Linked DNA regions of Salipiger sp. CCB-MM3. The protein of the gene in region 1 interacts with the protein of each later gene in a pairwise test. Links are inferred from orthologs where the notes say so. Each region holds a gene or a part of one and is shown in the gene's direction. Other genes may lie near its edges. The genes, in order: AYJ57_RS03505 and ileS.

Evidence for each region.
Region 2: the proteins of AYJ57_RS03505 (region 1) and ileS interact in binary tests that used the Escherichia coli proteins (3 or more experiments, as listed by UniProt). The link is inferred for Salipiger sp. CCB-MM3 from one-to-one orthologs.

Annotation. Positions count from the first base shown.
Region 1 is NZ_CP014595.1:718,702-721,969, reverse strand. Bases 23-2,976 are described here. They hold AYJ57_RS03505 (HyaD/HybD family hydrogenase maturation endopeptidase), read left to right. Parts: upstream 23-1,169; coding sequence 1,170-1,784; downstream 1,785-2,976. Other genes in these bases: AYJ57_RS03490 (hydrogenase expression/formation protein), read left to right, coding at 2,558-2,976; AYJ57_RS03495 (hydrogenase accessory protein), read left to right, coding at 2,130-2,540; AYJ57_RS03500 (HypC/HybG/HupF family hydrogenase formation chaperone), read left to right, coding at 1,784-2,104; cybH (Ni/Fe-hydrogenase, b-type cytochrome subunit), read left to right, coding at 114-890; AYJ57_RS03515 (hypothetical protein), read left to right, coding at 23-109. In the rest of the region: more of AYJ57_RS03515, read left to right, coding at 1-22; more of AYJ57_RS03490, read left to right, coding at 2,977-3,268.
Region 2 is NZ_CP014596.1:350,747-354,503, forward strand. Bases 60-3,502 are described here. They hold ileS (isoleucine--tRNA ligase), read left to right. Parts: upstream 60-383; coding sequence 384-3,302; downstream 3,303-3,502. Other genes in these bases: AYJ57_RS15505 (hypothetical protein), read right to left, coding at 3,425-3,502. Outside these bases: more of AYJ57_RS15505, read right to left, coding at 3,503-3,757. UniProt on the Escherichia coli protein: Catalyzes the attachment of isoleucine to tRNA(Ile). As IleRS can inadvertently accommodate and process structurally similar amino acids such as valine, to avoid such errors it has two additional distinct tRNA(Ile)-dependent editing activities.

The DNA of each region.
Region 1 (3,268 bases):
GCCTGCGGATGGCGCGGCGCATTGGCTGCTCTCGCCGCTGCATGGGCTGGGGGTTCTGGCGCTGGCGGGCGTGCTGGTCTGGCGGCTTTACGCCGCGCGCCGGGAGTGAGCCCATGCCGGAGGACACGCTTCATACGCAAGGAGGGCAGGGCCAGACCCTGTCGACCCGCCCGCTGACCGGCGACGCGCGAGCCTCGGACATCGAAACCGTCCGCCGCCGCACCTCGGTCTTTGTCTACGAATGGCCGGTGCGGCTCTGGCATTGGATCAACGCGGCGCTGATCATGGTGCTGATCGGCACCGGCTGGTTCATCGCCTCGCCGCTGCCGACGATGAATTTCGCCGAGGCCACGCATCAGTTCGTCATGGGCTACATCCGCTTTGGCCATTTCGCCGCCGGGCAGATGCTGACCGTGGCCTTCCTTGGCCGGGTCTATTGGGCCTTTGTTGGCAACCATCATGCCAAGCAGCTGTTCTATGTGCCGGTCTGGAAGAAAAGCTGGTGGAAAGAAGTTGTCCACGAGCTGCGCTGGTACGCCTTCCTTGAGGATGTGCCGAAGAAATACGTGGGTCACAACCCGCTGGCGCAGGTGGCGATGTTCTTCTTCATGACGGTGGGCATCACCTTCATGCTGCTGACCGGCTGGGCGCTTTATGCCGAGGGTGCAGGGCAGGGATCGCTGCCCGATCTGGTCATGGGCTGGCTCATCGCGCTGGTGGGGAATACGCAAATTCTGCATTCCCTTCATCACCTTGGCATGTGGTTCATCGTGATCTTCATGATGATCCACATCTACGCCGCGATCCGCGAGGACATCATGTCGCGGCAGTCGATGGTCTCGACGATGATCTCGGGCCACCGCACCTTCAAGGACGATCTTCCGGACTGACTCCCCTCCCAAGACGGAAGACGTGGAAGCGGACCCTTCGGGGTCCGTTTCTTTGTGTGGAAGGTGGTTTTCCAATTTTGAGTATTTGTGGAAAGATGAATTCCGGTTAGCGTAGGTCAGTTCGGGGCGATTTTTAGGTTTTTGTTAAACATATCATGCAGATGCGGATTTTATCCGGGTGGGTGGAAATTCGCTGCCGTGGCGGAACGATGCCCTTAATTTCGAAAGGGCCAGCAGCTGAAAACACGGTTTTCGGCGCGCAAGCGGAGGGAGGGACATATGGCGCAAAAGGCGCTCATTCTCGGCATCGGTAACGTGCTCTGGGCGGACGAGGGCTTTGGTGTGCGCTGCGTCGAACATGTGGCCGCGACGCTGGCCTATGGGCCGGAGGTGACGGTGCTCGATGGCGGCACGCAGGGGCTCTACCTGCTGCCTTTCCTCGAAGAGGCTGACGTGATGGTCGTCTTTGACGCGGTGGATTACGGGCTGGAGCCCGGCACCATGAAGATCGTCGAGGGCGAGGAAGTGCCCGCCTTCATGGGCGCCAAGAAGATGAGCCTGCACCAGACCGGCTTTCAGGATGTGATCGCCACCGCGCAACTCATGGGCTACTGCCCCGGCGAGCTTGTGTTGATCGGCTGCCAGCCGGTCGAGCTTGAGGATTACGGCGGATCGCTGCGGCCCGAGGTGACGGCGCGCATCCCCGAGGCGGTGGCCATCGCCCGCGGCTGGCTGGCGGCGCGCGGCTTTGTGGCCGCCGAAGGCAGCACCGAGACACCAGATCTCGCCGATGCCTCGCTGCGCATGGACGCCTATGAGGCGGGCCGCCCGACCGAGGATGAGGCCTGCCGCAGCGGCGACGCGCGCTTCTTCCCGCAGAGCGGACGCGGCTGATGTGCGTCGGCATCCCCATGCAGATTCTTTCGGTCGAGGGCATCGCCGCCCGTGCCACGGGCGCCGAGGGCGAGGCGCTGATCGACCTGTCGCTCACCGGCCCGCTGGCCCCCGGCACATGGGTGCTGACCCATCTCGGCTGCGCCCGCGAGGTGATCTCGCCCGAAGAGGCGGCGCTGATCGCCGAGGCGCTGGCGGGGCTGCGCAGCCTCATGGCGGGGGGCAGCGCCGAGGGGGCCTTTGCCGATCTGGAAAACCGCAGCCCGGCGCTGCCCCCGCATCTGGAAGCGGCCCGCGCGGCCGGTTTGAGCAAGGCTTGAGGCCGCAATACGAGGAGTGACTGACATGGGCCATCCGCTGATCGACCGGCTGAGCACCGAGATGAACATGCCGCTGCTGGAGAGCATGGAGGCGCTGCGTGCCTTCACCGCGCGCGACGGGGCGCATGTGCTCTTTGTGCCCGGCGATCCCAAGCGCAACCTTGAAAGCGCCGATGTGGCGGTGATCCTGCCCGAGCTGCGCATGACCTTCCAAGGCGCTTTCGACTGCGCTGTGGTGGGCGATGCGATCGAGGCCGAACTGCGCGAGAGCGCCGGGGTGCTGAAGACGCCTTCGCTGATCTTCTACCGCGGCGGCACCTGTGTCGGCGGCATCCCCAAGGTGCGCGACTGGGACGACTACATGGCCCGCATCCCGCATCTTCTGGCGATCACACCCGAGCTTCCTCCGGCTTCCGAAGCCACCTCCGCGGCCTGAGCCGAAAGGACATCCCCATGGTCAGCAATTTCCACCTTCCGCCCGTCGGCTACGGCCCCGGCTCGCAGCCCGAGGATGAGGCCGAGCTGCAGTATATGTCGCTGCCGCAGGACATGCGCACCTTCACCGCCCATGTGCCGGATGTGGAGGCCAGCGCCGCGCTGGCCCCTGCGATGGGGCTGCTGGCGGCGCTGGCGGAGGCCGCCGAGCGTGTCGCTGGGGGCGGCGCGCCCGAGCGCTTCGATCTGAGCCCGCTGGACGCGGCGAACCGCAGGCTCGTCGCCGACACCATGCTGGAAGGCGAAGTGGCGATGAAGATCCGCGGCATCCCGGCGATCCGCGTGCAGGAGAGCGTTTTTGCGGGTGTCTGGATGCTGAGCGGGGCGGGGCTCGATGCGATCGAGATCGGCGCGGTGCCGGGCGCGGCGCGCAGCCGGGCGTTCGAGCCGTCGCGGCGGGGCAACTCCGAAAAGGCCGGTGTGGGGGTGGTCAACGCCCCGGCGCTGCTGGCCGAATTGCTGGACAAGAGCGCCGCCTACGCGGGCGCGACCCATGTGGTGAATATGACGCTGCTGCCGCACACCGAGGGCGATCTGGCATGGCTCGATGCGCGGCTTGGCGAGGGCTCTGTCGACATCCTGTCGCGCGGCTATGGCAATTGCCGGGTCACCGCCACCGCCACGCCCCACGTCTGGCGCGTGCGCTTCTACAACTCGATGGATCAGCTG
Region 2 (3,757 bases), on another replicon or contig:
TAACAACCTCATTTTGGTCCGGCGGGTCCTTCACTTCCTTCGTGATTGCGGAATTCGGCGCGCAGCCGCCAAATCCCGCTTGGGCCATTGGCCGATCCCCGCCAGCGCCTCGGGGCAGGCGGCGCCAGAGCGCCGGACTGCCGCAGCGTCACCGGGGGATTTCCGCCCATGGCGTGTATTTCGGCACCAGCCTTGGGCACCGCGCGCAAGCTCTGGACCATCGCGAGTCGCTTGCCTATAAGGCGCGCATGATGCCCCGCAATGCGATCATCATTCGAATTACATGCCCGGCGCTCTGATCAATAGAGCCGCCGGGACAAGGCGTATGGACCGCCGCGCCGACCTTTCTCAGACATCCGACATCATTTCCGGGACCGCAGAACATGTGCGCCGACACCACCACCCAGACGCCTGACTACAAGGACACGCTGAACCTTCCGAAGACCGAATTCCCGATGCGCGCGGGCCTGCCCAAGCGCGAGCCGGAATGGCTGGAGCGTTGGGCCAAGATCGGCATCTACGACCGGCTCCGCGACAAGGCCGAGGACGGCGCGCGCACGCCCTTCACGCTGCACGACGGCCCGCCCTATGCCAACGGTCACCTGCACATCGGCCACGCGCTGAACAAGACCATCAAGGACATGATCGTGCGCTCGCACCAGATGATGGGTCATGATGCGCGCTATGTGCCGGGCTGGGACTGTCACGGCCTGCCGATCGAGTGGAAGATCGAAGAGCAGTACCGCAAGAAGGGCAAGAACAAGGACGAGGTTCCGGTCATCGACTTCCGGCAGGAATGCCGCAAGTTCGCCGAAGGCTGGGTCGACATCCAGCGCGACGAGTTCAAGCGCCTTGGCATCACCGGCAACTGGGACGATCCCTATCTGACCATGGCGTTCCACGCCGAGCGGGTGATCGCGGAAGAGTTCCAGAAGTTCCTGATGAACGGCACGCTCTATCAGGGCTCGAAGCCGGTCATGTGGTCGCCGGTCGAAAAGACCGCGCTGGCCGAGGCCGAGATCGAGTACCACGACCACAAGTCGCACACGATCTGGGTGCCGTTCAAAATCGTCTCGGGCGGCGAGCTTGATGGCGCGCGCGTGGTGATCTGGACCACAACCCCCTGGACCATCCCGTCGAACAAGGCCGTCGCCTACCACCCGCAGATCGAATACGGCCTCTACGAGGTCACCGGCACCCCCGAGGAATGCTGGTGCTCGGTCGGCGATCTCTACGTCGTGGCCGACAAGCTGGCTGGCGACGTGTTCAAAGCTGCCCGCCTCGAGCCCGATATGGTCTCGCGCAAGCGCAGCATTTCGGCCGATGAGCTGTCGGGCATGACCCTCGCCCACCCGCTGCGCGGCGTCGACGGCGCCGAGGGCTTCTGGGACTACGACGTGCCGATGATCGACGGCGACCATGTCACCGACGACGCGGGCACCGGCTTTGTGCACACCGCCCCCAGCCACGGTGCCGACGACTATGAGTGCTTCGTCAAGCGCAACTGGATCGACCGGATGACCCACAACGTGGGCGAGGAATCCGAGTTCCTGCCGCATGTGCCGTTCTTTGCCGGGCTGCGCGTGTTCGATCAGAAGGGGAAGGAAGGCAAGGCCAACAACGCCGTGATCGCCAAACTGGTCGAGGCTGGCGGCATCATCGCGCGTGGCCGCGTCACCCACTCCTACCCGCACAGCTGGCGCTCCAAGGCGCCGGTGATCTTCCGCAACACGCCGCAGTGGTTCGCTGCCATCGACCGCGACGTGCAGGACGGGCAGGACGAGAACGGCAAGACCATCCGGGATCGCGCCCTCACCTGCATCGATCAGGTGAAATGGACACCGCAATCGGGCCGCAACCGTCTTTACTCGATGATGGAAGCGCGTCCGGACTGGGTGCTCTCGCGCCAGCGCGCCTGGGGCGTGCCGCTGACCTGCTTCACCAAAAAGGGCGCGCTGCCCACCGACGAGGGCTTCCTGCTGAAGGACCCGGCGGTGAACGCGCGCATCTGCGAGGCCTTCGAGACCGAGGGCGCCGATTGCTGGTACGCCGATGGCGCCAAGGAGCGCTTCCTTGGTGCGGATTACAACGCCGATGAATGGGAGCAGGTCTACGACGTGCTCGACGTGTGGTTCGATAGCGGCTCGACCCATGCCTTCGTGCTGCGCGACCGCGCCGATGGCACCAAGGACGGCATCGCCGACGTCTACATGGAAGGCACCGACCAGCACCGCGGCTGGTTCCACAGCTCGCTGCTGCAGTCGGTCGGCACCACCGGCCACGCGCCCTATCGCAACGTGGTCACCCATGGCTTCACGCTGGACGAGAAGGGCAACAAGATGTCCAAATCGCTCGGCAATACCATCGTGCCCGAAGAGGTGATCAAACAGTATGGCGCCGACATCCTGCGCCTCTGGGTCGCCCAGACCGATTACACCGCCGACCAGCGGATCGGGCCGGAGATCCTCAAGGGTGTGGCCGACAGCTACCGCCGCCTGCGCAACACCATGCGCTTCATGCTCGGCGCGCTTGGCCACTTCGAGGAAAGCGACCGGGTCGACGCCGCCGACATGCCCGAGCTGGAGCGCTGGGTGCTGCACCGTCTGGCCGAGCTCGACGAGGTGGTGCGCGAGGGCTACCGCGCCTATGACTTCCAGCACGTGTTCCAGCAGGTCTTCACCTTCTGCACCGTGGATCTGTCGGCCTTCTACTTCGACATCCGCAAGGACGCGCTTTACTGCGACGGCGACACCGCCCGCCGCAAGGCCGCCCGCACGGTCATGGACCTGCTGTTCCACCGTCTGACCACATGGCTCGCGCCGGTGCTGCCCTTCACCATGGAAGACGTCTGGCTGGACCGCTTCCCGGGCGAGCAAAGCTCGGTGCACCTGCAAGACTTCCCCGCCACCCCGGCGGACTGGCGCGATGCCGCGCTGGCCGAGAAATGGGGCAAGGTGCGCCTTGCTCGCCGCGCGGTCACAGCGGCGCTGGAGCTGCAGCGCACCGAGAAGGTCATCGGCGCCTCGCTCGAAGCGGCCCCGGTGGTGCATGTGGAGGACGCGGACATGCTCGAGGCGCTGAAGTCGGTCGCTTTCGAGGATATCTGCATCACCTCGAACGTCGCGCTAACCGCCGATCCGGCCCCGGCAGAGGCCTTCCGCATGGCCGATGTGCCGAATGTGGGCGTGGTCTTTGAAAAGGCCGAGGGCGAGAAATGCCAGCGCTGCTGGAAGATCCTCCCCGATGTGGGCACGCACAGCCATTCGTCCACCTGCGCGCGCTGCGACGAAGCGCTGGGGTAAGCGAGGCGCCCCTGCCCGTCGCCGCTTTGGCGGTGCGGGCGGAAGGTGAGTATTTGGGGAAAGATGAAAGGGCCGGGGTGGCGATCACCCCGGCCCTTTTTGCAATTCGGGAAGCGGGCGGCTCAGCCGCCCTGATGCATCATCCGCTCGTGCACCGCCTGCATGCCGCGTGCGGCCATGTCCGAAACCTCGGCGGCATGGGTGTGCAGCGCCGCCACCATCTGCGGATCATCCGAGGTCTGGGTGACGATGATCCCGGAGTCCGTCACCTCGATCTGCGTGTCGATCGCCTCGGGGCGGGCGAAGAAGATGTCGAGCGTCGGGCTCTGGATGAAGACCTTGGGATCGTCCCCCGCCTCGACCCTCGCGATCATCCCGGTGACATGGCTGACGAGCACGCCCATCACCTCTGGATCGGAGGAGCGCGTCACCGTCCTGATGCCGTCCGGCAGATT